Regions from separate parts of the Streptomyces sp. NPDC002573 genome, predicted to be linked through region 2. Evidence: riboswitches for the same ligand, from Rfam matches in the RefSeq annotation. Region 2 holds a riboswitch; each other region holds the start of a gene.
The links. Region 2 has a riboswitch for cyclic di-AMP ahead of ACFYX0_RS10975 (transglycosylase family protein). Riboswitches for the same ligand answer to the same signal wherever they lie in the genome.
Positions count from the first base shown of each region.

Region 1: it holds a riboswitch for cyclic di-AMP, as region 2 does, so the genes downstream of both, ACFYX0_RS15895 (NlpC/P60 family protein) here and ACFYX0_RS10975 (transglycosylase family protein) in region 2, are expected to answer to the same signal.
Region 3: it holds a riboswitch for cyclic di-AMP, as region 2 does, so the genes downstream of both, ACFYX0_RS00910 (NlpC/P60 family protein) here and ACFYX0_RS10975 (transglycosylase family protein) in region 2, are expected to answer to the same signal.

Region 1 covers NZ_JBIARC010000014.1:51,914-57,315, forward strand. Annotated here, with positions in the region: gene ACFYX0_RS15885 (FAD-dependent oxidoreductase) at 1-142, opposite strand, end outside; gene ACFYX0_RS15890 (PP2C family protein-serine/threonine phosphatase) at 247-1,356, opposite strand; gene ACFYX0_RS15895 (NlpC/P60 family protein) at 1,574-3,163, opposite strand; cyclic di-AMP (ydaO/yuaA leader) riboswitch at 3,171-3,343, opposite strand; gene ACFYX0_RS15900 (hypothetical protein) at 3,736-4,263, shown strand; gene ACFYX0_RS15905 (hypothetical protein) at 4,375-4,578, shown strand; gene ACFYX0_RS15910 (SHOCT domain-containing protein) at 4,685-5,182, shown strand; gene ACFYX0_RS15915 (PP2C family protein-serine/threonine phosphatase) at 5,204-5,402, opposite strand, start outside.
Region 2 covers NZ_JBIARC010000008.1:149,227-154,628, forward strand. Annotated here, with positions in the region: gene ACFYX0_RS10965 (cytochrome P450) at 1-631, shown strand, start outside; gene ACFYX0_RS10970 (transglycosylase family protein) at 906-1,913, shown strand; cyclic di-AMP (ydaO/yuaA leader) riboswitch at 2,124-2,291, shown strand; gene ACFYX0_RS10975 (transglycosylase family protein) at 2,296-2,991, shown strand; gene eno (phosphopyruvate hydratase) at 3,298-4,584, shown strand; gene ACFYX0_RS10985 (septum formation initiator family protein) at 4,685-5,161, shown strand; gene ACFYX0_RS10990 (DUF501 domain-containing protein) at 5,239-5,402, shown strand, end outside.
Region 3 covers NZ_JBIARC010000001.1:198,982-204,383, reverse strand. Annotated here, with positions in the region: gene ACFYX0_RS00920 (hypothetical protein) at 1-156, shown strand, start outside; gene ACFYX0_RS00915 (tellurite resistance/C4-dicarboxylate transporter family protein) at 134-1,102, opposite strand; gene ACFYX0_RS00910 (NlpC/P60 family protein) at 1,243-2,418, opposite strand; cyclic di-AMP (ydaO/yuaA leader) riboswitch at 2,427-2,596, opposite strand; gene pcrA (DNA helicase PcrA) at 2,849-5,371, shown strand.

The DNA of each region.
Region 1 (5,402 bases), on a different contig from region 2:
GGCCGAACGGGGCCGGCATCCGCTCGAAGATGTCGATGGACACGCCGGGCTCGGCGGCCACCTCGGACTTGAGCAGGGCGTCGGCGGCGTAGATCCCGGCGGGGCCGGCTCCGACGATGGCTACCCGCAGGGGGCGCGGCATGATCAGGTTCCCTTCGAGCGGTGACAGACGGCTCGTCGGAAACCTTAAACTAAGGCAAACCTTACTTGGTACGCGGGTTGCCTCTATGACGTCATAAGGCGAACTTATGGGTCGCCTCGGGGCTCCGGGGTGAGGAGGAGCATCGTGGCGTCGTCGCGGACGGATCCGCAGAAGCTCAGAAGATCTTCCCACACTCGCTCGGTCGTCTCGGCGGGCTCGTCGTCGGCGAACCGCGGGAGCCGGTCGATCAGGGGATAGAACGCCCCGCTCGCGTTCCGTGCCTCCCAGATGCCGTCCGAGGCCAGGAACAGCCGGTCCCCGCCTTCCAACGTCCGGACGACCTCGTCGTACGTGCCCCCTTCGCTCAGCCCGATCCCGAGCGGCGTGCCGGACGGCACTTCCAGCTCGGTCGCCTTGCCGTCGTGGAGCAGTACGGGCGCCGGACTGCCGCAGGCGATGATCCGTACCGTCCGGGCGTCGGGGGAGAACTCCAGCAGCACCGCCGTCGCGAACAGCTCCGCGAGCCGGCAGTTCCTCGAGTCCACGAGCAGCCTGCGGTCGAGGCGGGAGGCGACCGAGGGCAGATCGGGCTGGTCGAGCACCGCCTCCCGGAAGGCCCCGAGCAGCGAGGCGACGGTCGAGACCGCCGACAGCCCGTGCCCCTGCACATCGCCCATGACCGCCCGTACCCCGGTAGGACCCTCGCGCACATCGAAGAAGTCGCCGCCGACGAGCGTCCCGCGCTGGGCCGCCCGGTACAGACCCGCGCAGTGGACCGGCCCCACCTGCTCGCGCAGCGGGGGGACCAGCGCGTTCTGGGCCGCCTCCGCGACCGTGCGTTCGACGTTGAGCTGGGCGTCGCGATGGCTGCGCACATACGACACGAACACGCTCAGCACGGCTACGAAGCTGATGGTGAGCAGGTCAGTGCTGCCCGGCCGGTCCAGGTGGAAGACGCGGGTGTGTTGCAGCCCGACGACGAGAAGGCCGAGTGTGGCGGTGGCGGCGGGCCCGTAGGACAGGACGGCGAGGGGCGGGATGGCTCCCAGAAGGAATCCGATGTCCAGCGGCGAGGGTGTGACCAGGCTGACGATGCCGACGATGATCAGCAGGACCACGGGCAGCACCTTCACCCACCAAGGGGGTGGCGCGCCGCTGAGCCAGCCTCGCCGGTCCCCGTTCCGGTGGATCCGCTCGAAACCCGGGCCTTTCACATCCCCTACGCTGCTACGCGAATCCGCCTGCCGCAATGCCGACGGCCGCCGCGTGACCGGTCCGAACGCGCAGGTGAAACGCTCGCGGCAGCCACCGGGACGCCCCTTCGGGCACACTCCGCCACCGGTGATCGACCAACGGTCGCCGACGAGCCCCCGGACGGGGTCCGGCTACGTCGCCGGGGGGCGAACCGAGCTCGCCCGCCCCCGGGTCGCGTCACACGGGACGCAGCACGCTGTGGATCGCCGCCTCACCCGCGTAGAGCACCGCCTCCTCGCGGATGAAGGCGCCCGGGCCCGGGGCGTGGATCATCATGCCGTTGCCGGTGCACAGGCCGACATGGCCCGCGTCCGGGTTGAAGAACACGAGGTCACCGGGCTGGATGTCGGTGAGGGGGACCACCGTGCCGACCACCGACTGGTCGCGGGCCGCACGCGGGAGAGTCACCCCGGCAGCCCTCCAGGCGGCCTGGATGAGACCGGCGGCGTCGTACGACTCGGGTCCGGCCGCGCCCCAGAGGCAGGGCCTGCCGAGCTGAGCACGGGCGAAGGCGACCGCCTTCGCGTACTTCGTGTCGTACCCCGGCTCCTGCGCCGCGCCCGTCCCCAGGGGGAGTCCGGCGCCGGGAACGGCCTCGGCGACGGGCAGCGGTTCGACGGTGAGGAAGGGCTGGGGAATGGCGAGGAACGGTTCGGGGACGGGGAGTTGAGGTGCGGCGGGCAGGGGTTCCGTGGTGGGGAACGGCTGCAGGGCGGCGAGGAACGGTTCCGGGGTGGGGAGGAAGGGTTCGGGGGTGGGGAGTTGGCCGACGGTGGCGGGCCAGGGTTCCATGGTCGGGAACGCCTGGGGGGCCGCGGGCAACGGCATGGTCCCCGTGGCGAATTGAGGGTCCGTCAGCGGATCCGGTGCGAGGGGAGCCGCCGGGACGGCGGCGGGAAGGCCTGTGCCGGGGGAGGCGGCCGGGAAGTCCATGCCGAGGCCGGCGGGCTGCTGCCGCTGCCAGGCCTCCTGGACCGCCAGGCCGTCCTGTGCGTCCGCAGGGCGCCAGGCGTCCGTCGCGGGCGGGGGTTCGACCGCCGGGGACGGCGTGCCCTGCCGCGCGGACCGCTGGGCCAGCAGGTCACGGGCCGCGGAGAGCCGCTGCCGCGTGTGCTCCTTGGCGGTCTCGGGGACGGACGACTCGGGCTCGGTTGCCAGGCCCGGCATGACCTGGGGAATCTCCGGCAGCCTCGCCGGGGCGGCGGGCAGCGCGGCCACGGGGCCGGCGGTCAGCTCCGCAGTGGGTCCCGCGGTCAGCTCCGCGGCGGGGCCCGCGGCCGGTTCCGCCACGGCAGCGGCGGTCAGCTCCGCCACGGGGCGCGCGGCCGGGCCGGCGGTGAGTTCGCGGTCGGGCCGGTCGGCCAGGCCCAGCTCGCGCAGGAGGACGACGAGGTCGCTCACCGGAAGACTCGCCGGCTCCGAGGTCCGGCCCGCGGACGGCCTGTCCGGCATCCTGTCGCGCGGCAGCGCGGCCGGAACGGTCGGGCCCAGCCTCAGGCGCGCCGACTCGAACCACTGCCGGGCCACGTCGTCGAGGGCGGGATCGGCGCGTCGGCGATCCCTGTCGAGTACCGGATCGGCGCGCCGCTGCGTCCCCGTCGCCACCGCGCGCGTCGCGTTGAAGGTTCCGCTGTCGGTCTCCGCCCGGTCGTACAGGCTGTGGATCCGCTGCTGGACCTCGGCGCGGCTCGGCGCGTCGTCCTCGGTGAACCTGCGCCTGCCGGGGAGGTCGAAGCCTCCTGGGCCCGGGGTTCGCTCCGGCGCCATGGGGTCGTACTCCTTCCGTGCTCCGCCTACCGGGTTAGCTGACGGGTTCGGGCGGACGAATCCGGAAGGTATGCCCTACGGCCCCTGCCTCGACGGCAGTTGGGCCGATTCACCCCGTGGTCGGTTGGGTCCCCGGTTCCGGTTGTGGTCAAGGTGCACCGGATTCGGCGGAGGCCGTGCAACCCGGCGAGGTTCGCCGGAGGGAGTCGCTTGGCCTAGTCGTCAACTTAGCCAACTTGTGTGGCTGGCGTGAAGATTGAAGCGCGAAATGTCCGATACCTAAGTGTGATTTTCGTCTGGGCGTTCCCATCGAGCTCCGCTTTTCGCTGATCGGCTCCTCGTCCGGGCGTCGCCTTTCGGGCGGAACGGAGCGCGAAGATGTTCCCGCGCCGGGTGGGCGGCACCGGGCGCCCCGGGCACCGGCAGGGTGGCTCGCTCGCGCCGCCGGGGACACCTGTGCCCGATGCGCGCCCTCACGTCGTATTTCTGATATTCCGTTATTCGGCTGCTTCGGCACGATGAGTCCGGTGCTTCGGCACGACGAGGTGGAGCGATCAGGAATGTCATCCCCCATGCGACGCAGGTCCAAGGCGGACGGCTCCGTCGCCCGGGCGCGCGTCGCCGAACGCCGGGCCCGTGCCGACTACACCGGCGGTGTCTACGGCTCCCTGCTCGCCGCCTCGGTGGTGGTCGGGGCCGGTGCCCACGGCCCGGTGCCGCGGGGCGAACTGATGCTGCTGCTGATGAGCACCGGCGTGGTGTTCTGGATCGCGCATGTGCACGCCCAGCTGTTCGGCGCCCGCCTGGCGCAGCCGCGTCTGGACCGCGCGACCGTTCTCCATGTGTGCCGTGACGAGTGGCCGATCGTCAAGGCCGCCGTCCCGCCGACCGCTGCGGTCGCCGTCAGCCCGCTGCTGGGCCTGGACCTGCGGGGCACGGTCTGGCTGGCGCTCTCCGTCTCCGTGGCCGGGCAGATGGGCTGGTCGGCCGCCGCCGCACGCCATGCCGGGGCCTCCTGGCGCCTGGTGGCCGTGTCCGCCACGATCAACCTGCTGATCGGTCTGCTGATCATCGTGTTCAAGATCGCGGTGAAGGACTGACGGCGGGACGGTTCACCTGCACCAGGTGAGGTGCGGGGGCGCATCGGAGCGGACCATCACGGGGAGAGGCGCACGTCGCCCGCCCCCAGGCCATCCGCGAGAGAGCAGCCCATGCGCTATGAGATCCGTGTCGACGGGCAGATGTCGGAGACGCTGGCCCAGGCGTTTCCCGAGCTGGAGCACGTCACGATGTCCGGCCAGACCCTTCTGTTCGGGCCCGTCCTCGACGATGCGCAGGTGTACGAGCTGCTGGCCCGCTGCCAGTCCCTCGGACTGCATGTCGTGGAGATGCGTCGGCTGCCGGAGTGGGGGTGACCGTGCCCGCTCACCCGCCCCGGGTGAGGCCCGCCGCCGGATGCCGGGGGCACCCTGAAGGCCCCAGGGGCCGCTGTCGGGGCGCATGCCCGGAACGGAGGAGGAAATGGTCACACAGACGTACCTCGCGTACGACTACCCCCTGCTGAGCGCCTTCTGGACGCTGCTGTGGTTCTTCCTGTGGGTCATGTGGTTCGTCCTGCTCTTCCGGGTCGTCCTCGACATCTTCCGCGACGACTCCATGGGCGGCTGGGCCAAGGCCGGCTGGCTGGTCTTCTGTCTCGTCCTGCCCTTCCTCGGCGTCTTCGCGTACGTCATCGTGCGCGGCAGGGAGATGGGGCGCCGGGAGCTGGCCCAGGCCCGGGCGCAGCAACGCGCCGTCGACGACTACATCCGCGAGACCGCCGGCACCCGCGGGCCCACCAGCAGCGTCGACGAACTCGCCAGGCTCTCCGAGATCCGCGCCCGCGGCGACATCACGGACGACGAGTTCCGCAGGGCGAAGGAACTGGTCCTGTCGAGCCATGCCGCCGAGGCCCGCCCGACGTCCGAGCCGGCATCCACGCCCACCCCTCCGGGTCCCTCCACCCCCTTCACCACCTGAGGTTGCGGGACCGGGGGTGCATCACCCGCCCTGCGGCTGGTTCTGCGGACGGTGACGGAAGCCGTCGGCGTGAATGATCCGCTGGTGCGGACGCCCGTGATGGACGCTGGGCGTCCGGTGCAGCGCGATGAGCGCGGCGTCGTCGTCCAGGCGCCCGCCGGTGTGGGCGAGCAGATCACGACGGATGCGGTGCAGCAGCGTCTCGGGGTTCTCCTCGGTC
Region 2 (5,402 bases):
GCTCATCCGCGCCTCCGACCACGGCGAGCACCTCACCGAGAACGAGGCCGCCGCCATGGCCTTCATCCTGCTCTTCGCCGGGTTCGAGACCACCGTCAACCTCATCGGCAACGGGACCTACGCCCTGCTCACCCACCCCGAACAGCGGTCCCGCCTCCAGACCTCGCTCAGCTGCGGCGAGAGGGACCTGCTGGAGACCGGCGTCGAGGAACTGCTGCGCTACGACGGCCCGGTCGAGCTGGCCACGTGGCGGTTCGCGACCCGGCCGCTCTCCATCGGCGGGCGGGACATCGCCGCCGGTGATCCCGTCCTCGTGGTGCTCGCCGCCGCGGACCGGGACCCTGAGCGGTTCACCGAGCCCGATGTGCTCGATCTCTCCCGCCGTGACAATCAGCACCTCGGCTACGGGCACGGGATCCACTACTGCCTCGGTGCGCCCCTCGCCCGGCTGGAGGGACAGACCGCCCTCGCCACGCTCCTCACCCGTCTCCCGGACCTGCGACTCGCGGTGGATTCCACCGATTTGCGCTGGCGCGGAGGGCTCATTATGCGCGGATTGCGCACGCTTCCGGTGGAGTTCACCCTGATTCCGGAGGAAGATCACCGCCGTACCGCCGGTGCCGCGGAATGAGGTGGCGGACACGCCGATGGTCACAGAAAAGTGACAGTTTCTCAGCTCCGTAATCTTCACGTGATCTGTGCTGCATTAACTTGTGACAAGTGATCCGCTGCGGATACCTTCACGCATCAACGAGGCGGAACTCCACATCCGCCGCGTCGGCCCCTGCTGTCGTGTGAAAGGCAACCGCATGCTCTCCGGGAACGGTCGACACCGTCGCCCCCGCCAGGCTCCGGCACTTCTTGTCGCCGCAGGGGTCACCGGCTCAGCGATCGCCATCCCGCTCTTGGCCGCCACCGGCGCGAGCGCGGCCAGCGGCACGACCTGGGACCGGGTCGCGGAGTGCGAGAGCGGTGGCGCCTGGAGCGCCGACCACGACAACGGCCGCTACGGCGGACTCCAGTTGACGCAGGAGGACTGGGACAAGTACGGCGGCCTCGAGTTCGCCACCAGTCCCGACCAGGCGAGCCGCTCCCAGCAGATCGCAGTCGCCGAGAAGATCCTGGACAAGCGAGGCGTCTCCGCGTTCGGTACCTGCGGCACGGTCGCCGGCCTGGGCCAGGACAAGGCCGCGGCGGACGTCGACACGGGCGTGGGCGACCACCCCTCCGGCGGCGGCGCCGTCTTCTTCTCGGACACCGGGGTCGGCTTCGGGTCGTCCGATACGTCTGACGAATCCCACTCGTCCAAGTCGCACCATTCGTCGGGAGCATCGGACTCGGCCAAGCCGTCGGGCTCGTCGGACTCGCCGTCGACGTCGCCTTCGTCGTCCCCGTCCTCCTCCGGGTCGCCGTCGTCCTCCTCCTCTCCCTCCTCGTCCGACTCCGACTCCCCCTCGACCTCGCCGTCCTCCCCGTCGTCCTCGACGGCGACGGACGACTCGACCGGGGACGACGAGGACGGCAACGGATCGGACGACCTGCTCGGCACGCTCTCGGCCACGACGAAGAGCGACCAGTCGGACAAGGTCGCGCAGAACGGGGCGTCTTCGGCCTCGGGTGCCGGCCGCCACCGCGGCGACAGTGCCGACGAGGGCGACACGGACGGCCGCAGCGGCGAGTCGGCCGGCCGTCATGCCTCGCGCGGCTCCGCTGCCGGGCGCGAGACCGCCGACGACTCGTACCTAGTCCGTCTCGGAGACACCCTGTCGGGCATCGCCGACTTCCTTGACCTCAAGGGTGGTTGGCACGCGCTGTACGACGCGAACAAGCAGGAGATCGGCGCCGACCCCAACCACATCATGCCCGGTCTGAGCCTTGTGGTGACGGCTGGACTGGCCGGCGACGAGTCCTGAGCAGTCGTCCGAACTGCCGTCCCGACGGCGCCATTTCACGCCCCGCTTCGCGCTGAATGTCCGGTTTGGCGAGAGTGAGATATGAGTCTCATAAGCCCTGATCGTCTTTGAAATTCGGCGCGTCGCCTGCTTACGGTCGTGACCGCTCGCCACAGCGGGCCCCGACGGTCGCAACGCCGAATCCTGCCAGCGGCCGTGCGGGAACAGTCGACGCTTCGAGCGCCGTAGGCAGGAGCGGGGGACCCAAGGTAAGTGCCGCGCCCGGGAGTTGACCGGGTGCGGCTAGGGGTGGAGCCGCGCGCCGGGGAGGCGTGCGGCCGGGCAACTCAACCGGCCCGAACCCGACAGCTCACCTCGCAGGCGTCGGTGAGGGGATCGAACCATGCTGTGTTCCGGCAAGGGAAAGCACCGCCGTCCGTCCAAGGCCGTCCGCGCCATCGCGCTCGCCGGTGTCACCGGCGCCGCCGTCGCCGGCCCGCTGATGGCGGCCGGCAGCGCCTCCGCCGCCACCGCCTCCCAGTGGGACGCCGTCGCGCAGTGCGAGTCCGGCGGCAACTGGTCCATCAACACGGGCAACGGCTTCTACGGCGGCCTGCAGTTCACCAACTCGACCTGGGCCGCGTACGGCGGCACCGCCTACGCCGCGCGCGCCGACCTGGCCTCCAAGGGCGAGCAGATAGCCGTCGCCGAGAAGGTCCTCGGGGGTCAGGGCAAGGGTGCCTGGCCGGTCTGCGGCACCGGTCTGACCAGCGCCCCCTACAACGGCGCCGCGGCCTCCACGGGCAGCTCCACCGGTTCCGGCAACTCCGTGAAGAGCACCACCACCCGCTCGACCGAGCCGCAGGCGGCCAACCGTTCCGCGCAGCGTCCGGCCGCCAAGAAGACCGTCACCACGCCGACCGGCAAGAAGGTCAAGAAGGGCGACGGCGAGTACAAGGTGGTCAAGGGCGACACCCTCAGCTCGATCGCCGAGAAGCACCACGTCCAGGGCGGCTGGGAGAAGCTGTTCCAGCTGAACAAGGACATTGTCGAGAACGCCGACCTCATCTACCCGGGCCAGCAGCTGCACCTGAAGTGACGGCTGTCCGGCGGTCGGCCCGCGGCCTCCCCCGAGCCGCGCCCCTCACGGTCGGCACCCCCTGAGGACCGCCCCCGTCCCCACGGGCTCCCCGCTCCGATGCGTATACCCCCGAACGCATCGGAGCGGGGCTCTTTGCTTCGGCGTCCCTTCTTCGTCACCCGCTCTTTGTTCCGGGATCGAACAATGTGTACCGTCACCCTGTCCGCGGGACGGTCGGTCGGCTGGCCGATGCCCCGGGACGGTTAGGCTCTAGTCGCAAGGCACACCAGCCCCGCACTTTCAGCGTCACATTCCACGAAGGAGATGCTCGTGCCGTCCATCGACGTCGTCGTAGCCCGGGAAATCCTGGACTCCCGAGGCAACCCCACGGTCGAGGTCGAGGTCGGCCTCGACGACGGCAGCACGGGTCGTGCCGCCGTTCCGTCCGGCGCCTCCACCGGCGCCTTCGAGGCCATCGAGCTCCGCGACGGCGACCCCAACCGCTACCAGGGCAAGGGTGTCGAGAAGGCCGTCCTCGCGGTCATCGAGCAGATCGGCCCGGAGCTCGTCGGCTACGACGCCACCGAGCAGCGCCTGATCGACCAGGCGATGTTCGACCTGGACGCCACCGACAACAAGGGCTCGCTCGGCGCCAACGCCATCCTCGGCGTCTCCCTCGCCGTGGCCCACGCCGCCTCCGAGGCCAGCGACCTCCCGCTCTTCCGCTACCTGGGCGGCCCGAACGCGCACCTGCTGCCGGTGCCGATGATGAACATCCTGAACGGCGGCTCGCACGCCGACTCCAACGTGGACATCCAGGAGTTCATGATCGCCCCGATCGGCGCGGAGTCCTTCTCCGAGGCCCTGCGCTGGGGCACCGAGGTCTACCACACCCTCAAGAAGGTGCTGAAGGGCAAGGGCCTGTCCACCGGCCTCGGCGACGAGGGCGGCTTCGCCCCGAACCTCGGCTCCAACCGCGAGGCCCTCGACCTCATCCTCGAGGCCGTCAAGCAGGCCGGGTACGTCCCCGGTGAGCAGATCGCCCTCGCCCTCGACGTCGCCGCCTCCGAGTTCTACAAGGACGGCAAGTACCTCTTCGAGGGCAAGGAGCGCTCCGCCGCCGAGATGACGGAGTACTACGAGGAGCTCGTCGCGGCCTACCCGCTCGTCTCCATCGAGGACCCGCTGTTCGAGGACGACTGGGCCGGCTGGAAGGTCATCACCGACCGCCTCGGCGACAAGGTCCAGCTCGTCGGCGACGACCTGTTCGTCACCAACCCCGAGCGCCTCGCCCGTGGCATCGAGGAGGGCACCGCCAACGCCCTGCTGGTCAAGGTCAACCAGATCGGTTCGCTGACCGAGACCCTCGACGCCGTCGAGCTGGCCCAGCGCAGCGGCTTCAAGTGCATGATGTCCCACCGCTCCGGCGAGACTGAGGACGTCACCATCGCCGACCTGGCCGTCGCCACCAACTGCGGCCAGATCAAGACCGGTGCCCCGGCCCGCTCGGAGCGCGTCGCCAAGTACAACCAGCTGCTGCGCATCGAGGAGATCCTCGACGACGCCGCGGTGTACGCCGGCCGCAGCGCGTTCCCGCGCTTCAAGGGCTGAGCACGCAGGGCAACGCCTTAGCCAGTCGTCCGTACGTCCCCGTACGCGGTCCCGTACCGTGTGCGGGGACGTACGCACGTGTGAAGGGGAGGCGGAAGACATGGCCGTGAAGGACCGTGACCGGTTCTCCACCGCGACCAGGCTGCGGCTGCTCGGCGAGCAGACGGCGGCCCGGGTCTACCGTTCCCAGACCAGACGGCAGGCCCGCCGTTCCCGGCTCACGGGCCGGGCCGCGCTGCTCGCCCTGGTGCTGTGCTCGCTGATCGTGGCGCTCGCGTACCCGATACGGCAGTACGTCTCCCAGCGTGCCCAGATCGCCGGCCTGGAGCGGCAGCGCCAGGAGGCCCGCAACCGGGTCGAGCAGTTGCGCGACCTCAAGGCGCGCTGGCAGGACGACGCGTACGCGGAGCAGCAGATCCGGCAGCGGCTGCACTATGTGATGCCGGGTGAGACCGGGTACATCGTGGTCGACCCGGACCCGGCCAGGCAGTCCCGCGTGCACCGGACGGCCTTCGCACGCCCCTGGTACACCGGTGTCTGGGACGGGGTGGACAAGGCCGACGCCTCGGACCGGTGAACCCGCCGGACCCCGCCCGCCGTACCTGCCGGAGCCCGGCAGGGACACAAGAGAGACCAAGAGAGACTTCGTACCGCATGGAAACGCCCCCGCCGCCCACCCCGCCCACCGAGCCCACGGACGCGGATGTCGAGGCCATCCAGCAGCAGCTCGGCCGCACACCGCGCGGGCTGCGCGCGATCGCGCACCGCTGCCCGTGCGGGCAGCCGGACGTCGTGGAGACGGCGCCGCGGCTCCCCGA
Region 3 (5,402 bases), on a different contig from region 2:
AACACCATCAAGATCGGCATCAAGCTGGCCCTGCTGATCGTGATCCTCGGCCTGGTCTATGTGAAGCGCGACGAGGAGCGGGTCGAGAAGCCCCTCTTCGCCCTGGTCGGCGCGCTGACCACGGTGAACATCTTCATCGCCGTGCTGTGGACCTGACGCTGCCCGCGAGGGACCCGGCGGCTCCCACGAGGACCGCGCACCAGACGGCCACCGCGATCCACAGCAGCACCTGACCGGGGCCGCGCAGCCAGGACGCGTTGAGGGCGCCGGCCACGGACAGCGCCGCCACCGCCGTCATCCCCATCGGGAAGACGGTCGACCACCGCCGTACGTCGTAACCGGGGCGTGGCCGGCGCAGCTCGGCCGTCGCCAGTACGCAGTACCAGGCGAAGGCGAGGGCGAAGAGGGCGATGGTGACGCTCCGCAGGACGCCGGTGTCGTCGACGTTCCAGAGGTAGAGGCCGGAGTGGGCGGCGCGGATCAGCCGTGTCCCGGCCACCGCGGAAAGGGCCACCGCACCGCCCGCCACCCACTGGTCGCCCGCGCCGACCGCCACCTGTCGCCGGTCGAAGCACCACAGCCCGATCAGGTAGAACACCAGCCCGAACCAGAAGAACACCAGCGCCAGATGGGCGATCCAGGGCACCCGTAGGGCCGCGGCCAGCACCGCCCCGAGCACCGCGATCGCCTCCGCCGCCACACAGCCGAGGAACACCACCCCGGACATACCGCGCTCCCAGTCCTGTACGACCGGGAGGACCAGAACCGCCCACAGCACGAGGGCCAGTACGAAGAGCGCCTCGGCGAGCTGCGGCCGGCCCAGGAGCGCGAACCGGGTGCCCAGCACGGTGGTGGCCGGGACCACCGCGAGCGCGGCCGGGGAGTTGACCGGCCACTCCAGGCGCGCCCCCAGCAGCCGCAGTGCGATGACGGCGGCCACTCCCAGCCAGGCGACGCCCGCCAGCACGAGGGCGATACGGGAGAGCAGCTCGTACCCGGCCTGGTGCAGCCCGATCGACAGGATGCCGGTCGCCATCACGGCGGCCCCGGTGGCGGGCGGACGCTGCGCCCACCGGGTGCGGAGCGCGGAGGTGCCAGACATGCGCCCGATGCTAAGGACGCGCGCCCGGCTTGCGTACGGGCCACGCGCGCGTGGAGCCCGAAAACAACCCCACGCGCGCGTGAACCCCGCAGACGACCTCGTGCGCCGGGTGCCGCCCGCGGCACCCGGCGCCGTAGGACTCAGGCCGGTCGCACCACGCTGTGGATGATCGACGCGCCGCCGTAGTAGACCGACTCCTCGCGGACATAGGCGCCCGGCTTGGGGGCGTGGATCATCATGCCGTTGCCGATGTACATGCCTACGTGGCTGATGTCGTCGTAGAAGAAGATCAGGTCGCCCGGCTGGGCGTCGGCGAGCGGCACCGTCGTGCCGACGTTCACCTGGTCGTACGTGGTGCGCGGCAGCGTGACCCCGGCGGCCTTCCAGGCTGCCTGGGTCAGGCCCGAGCAGTCGTAGGACCCGGGGCCCGTCGCGCCCCACACATACGGCTTGCCGATCTGCGCGCGGGCGAAGGCGAGGGCCTTCTCCGCCTTCGTGGCGTACGAGGAGCCCGTCGCGGTGGACCCCGCGGAGGGGGCCGTGGTGGAGGACCCCGAGGAGCCGCTCGAGGTGCTCGACGAGGACTGCTGCTGGGCCGCCTTCTGCTGGGCCGCCTGCTGCCGGGCCAGCGCCTCCGCCTGGCGCTGGGCCTCCTCCTGCTTCTTCTTCTCGAGCGCGGCGAGCCGCGCCTTCTCCTGGGCGTTCAGGTCGGACAGCAGCCGGCGTGCGGCGGAGAGCTTGTCCTGGACGTCCGTCTTGGCCGTCCGCAGGGCCGTCTGCGACTCGTCGAGCGTCCGGAGGCTGTCGGCGGCCTCCTGCCGCTTCTTCATCGTGGCGGCCTGGGCGGTGGCGTACTGGTCGACCGCTTCCTTCTGACGGCCGGTGAGCCGGCTCATCAGCTGTGTCTGGTCGAAGTAGTCCTGGGGGTTGTCGGCCAGCAGGAAGGTGGCCGTGTCGGGGGCCGCCTCCCCGGTCCGGTACTGCGCGGCGGCGAACGAACCGAGCTCCTCGCGCGCGTCGTTGAGCTTCTGTGTGCGCTGGGCCACGTCGTCGAGGAGCTTGTCGACGTGCCTGCGCTGCTCGGCCGATCGCTCCTTGGCGGCGTCGTACTTCTCGGTGGCCGACTCCGCCTGGCGGTAGAGGTCGTCGACCTTCTTCTCGACCTCCTCGATGCTGGGTCTGCCGTCGGTGGAGGGGGCGGCCTGGGCCGTCTGCGAGAGCAGCGCCACGGAGGTCAGGGCCGCCGTCGCGAGGGCGGGGGTGCGTATGCCCGCGATGCGTGGGCCCGAGGGGCGGGACTTGCGGTGCGGCGCCATGAAAGGCGTCTCCTTCCGTACACCGCCTACCGGGTTAGCTGTCGGGTTCGGGCGGGTGGTTCGGAAGGTGTGTGCCCTACGGCCAAGTCCCCCAGGACGCGTGGCCGATTCACCCCAGGTCGGGTGGGTCCCCGGCTCCGGCTGCCGCAGGGCGCACCGGACTCGGCGGAGGCCGCGCGACCCGGCGACGTTCGCCGGTGGGGGTCGTGCGGCCCGCCCGGCACGCTAGCCAACTGTTGTGGCTCCTGTGAAGGTTGATGCGTGATATGCCCGATACATTTCCGTGATCTTGACTACAGACCCTCGCTTCGGGCGCGTACCGTGAGCAGGCAGGCCCGTATGGTGACAGGTGAGGCGCGGAGCCGGTCCGAGTGTGGAGTTTCCGGGACGGCGGTCGGTTGTCGGTGGGGCACCCTAGACTCGGAGAGCGATGAGCAGCCTCTTTGACGACAGCTTCCTGGCGGACCTCCAGGCCGACTCGGCCCCGGAGGGGGAGCCCCCGCCGCCCGAGGACGATCACGCTCCGGAGCCGGTTCCGGACGATCTGTTCGGCGGGCACTTCGACGTGCCGCCGACCCGGGACACCCACTACCGCGACGGCGCGCCCCGCCCGGTCCTCGACCCCCGGGCCCTGGTCGAGGGGCTGAACGAGAACCAGCGCGCGGCGGTCGTGCACGCCGGCTCCCCCCTGCTCATCGTCGCCGGCGCCGGCTCCGGCAAGACCCGGGTGCTCACCCACCGCATCGCCTATCTGCTGGCCGAGCGGGGCGTGCATCCCGGGCAGATCCTCGCGATCACCTTCACCAACAAGGCCGCGGGCGAGATGAAGGAGCGCGTCGAGCAACTCGTCGGCCCGCGCGCGAACGCGATGTGGGTGATGACGTTCCACAGCGCGTGCGTCCGCATCCTGCGCCGCGAGAGCAAGAAGCTCGGCTTCACGTCCTCCTTCTCGATCTACGACGCCGCCGACAGCAAGCGGCTGATGGCGCTCGTCTGCCGCGACCTGGACCTCGACCCCAAGCGGTTCCCGCCCAAGTCGTTCAGCGCCAAGATCTCCAACCTGAAGAACGAGCTGATCGACGAGGAGGACTTCGCAGCCCAGGCCGCCGACGGCTTCGAGAAGACCCTCGCCCAGGCCTACGCGCTGTACCAGTCGAGGCTCCGCGAGGCGAACGCCCTCGACTTCGACGACCTGATCATGACGACGGTCAACCTGCTGCGCGCCTTCCCGGACGTCGCCGAACACTACCGCCGCCGCTTCCGCCATGTCCTCGTCGACGAGTACCAGGACACGAACCACGCGCAGTACGCCTTGGTCCGCGAGCTGGTCGGCACCTCCGGGCACCCCGTGGACGTGCCGCCGGGCGAGGACGACCTCCGGCCTGCCGAGCTGTGCGTCGTGGGTGACGCCGACCAGTCGATCTACGCCTTCCGCGGCGCCACCATCCGCAACATCCTCCAGTTCGAGGAGGACTACCCGGACGCCACCACGATCCTCCTGGAGCAGAACTACCGCTCCACACAGACGATCCTGAGTGCCGCCAACGCGGTCATCGAGCGCAACGAGTCGCGCCGTCCCAAGAACCTGTGGACCAACGCGGGCGCGGGCGCGCGGATCACCGGCTATGTCGCCGACACGGAGCACGACGAGGCGCAGTTCGTCGCCGACGAGATAGACCGCCTCACCGACCGGGGCGAGGCCAAGGCGGGCGACGTCGCCGTCTTCTACCGCACCAATGCCCAGTCCCGTGTCTTCGAAGAGGTCTTCATCCGCGTCGGCCTGCCCTACAAGGTCGTCGGTGGCGTCCGCTTCTACGAGCGCAAGGAGGTCCGGGACGTCCTCGCCTATCTGAGGGTGCTGGCGAACCCAGAGGACTCCGTTCCGCTGCGGCGCATCCTGAACGTGCCGAAGCGGGGCATCGGCGAGCGCGCCGAGGCGATGATCGACGCCCTGTCCCAGCGGGAGAAGGTCAGTTTCGCTCAGGCGCTGCGCCGCGTGGACGAGGCGTACGGCATGGCGGCCCGCTCGACGAACGCGGTCAAGCGGTTCAACGCGCTGATGGAGGACCTGCGGACCATCGTGGAGTCGGGCGCGGGCCCGGCCACGGTCCTGGAAGCCGTCCTGGAGCGCACCGGCTATCTGGCCGAACTCCAGGCCTCGACCGACCCCCAGGACGAGACCCGCATCGAGAACCTCCAGGAACTCGCCGCCGTGGCCCTGGAGTTCGAGCAGGAGCGCGGCGAGGCCGCGGCGGCACCGGGGGCCGGCACCCCGGCGGCCACGCTGTCCGACTTCCTGGAGCAGGTCGCCCTGGTCGCCGACTCCGACCAGATCCCCGACGAGGAGGAGGGCGGCGGCGTCATCACGCTGATGACCCTCCACACCGCGAAGGGCCTGGAGTTCCCGGTGGTCTTCCTGACCGGCATGGAGGACGGCGTCTTCCCGCACATGCGCGCGCTCGGCCAGACCAAGGAACTGGAGGAGGAGCGCCGCCTGGCGTACGTGGGCATCACCCGCGCGCGGGAGCGGCTCTACCTCACCCGGTCCGCCATGCGCAGCGCCTGGGGCCAGCCCTCGTACAACCCGCCCTCGCGCTTCCTGGAGGAGATCCCGGACCAGCACGTGGAGTGGAAGCGGACGGGCGGCTCGTCCGCGCCCGTCTCCTCGGGTCCCGTCTCGGGTGTGGCGGCCTCCCTGTCCTCGTCGCTCTCGTCGGCCCGGTCGCGGTCCTCGGCCGCCGGCGCGTCCGGCTTCGCCACGCGCCGGGGTGGTGCGACGGAGCGGCCGGTGGTCTCCCTGGCGGTCGGCGACCGCGTCACGCACGACCAGTTCGGCCTGGGCACGGTGGTCGGCGTGAAGGGCACGGGCCTGAACGCGGAGGCGACGATCGACTTCGGGGACACGAAGCCGAAGCGGCTGCTGCTGCGGTACGCGCCGGTGGAGAAGCTGTAGGGCACACAGGAGAGCCCCCGCCGCACGGCAG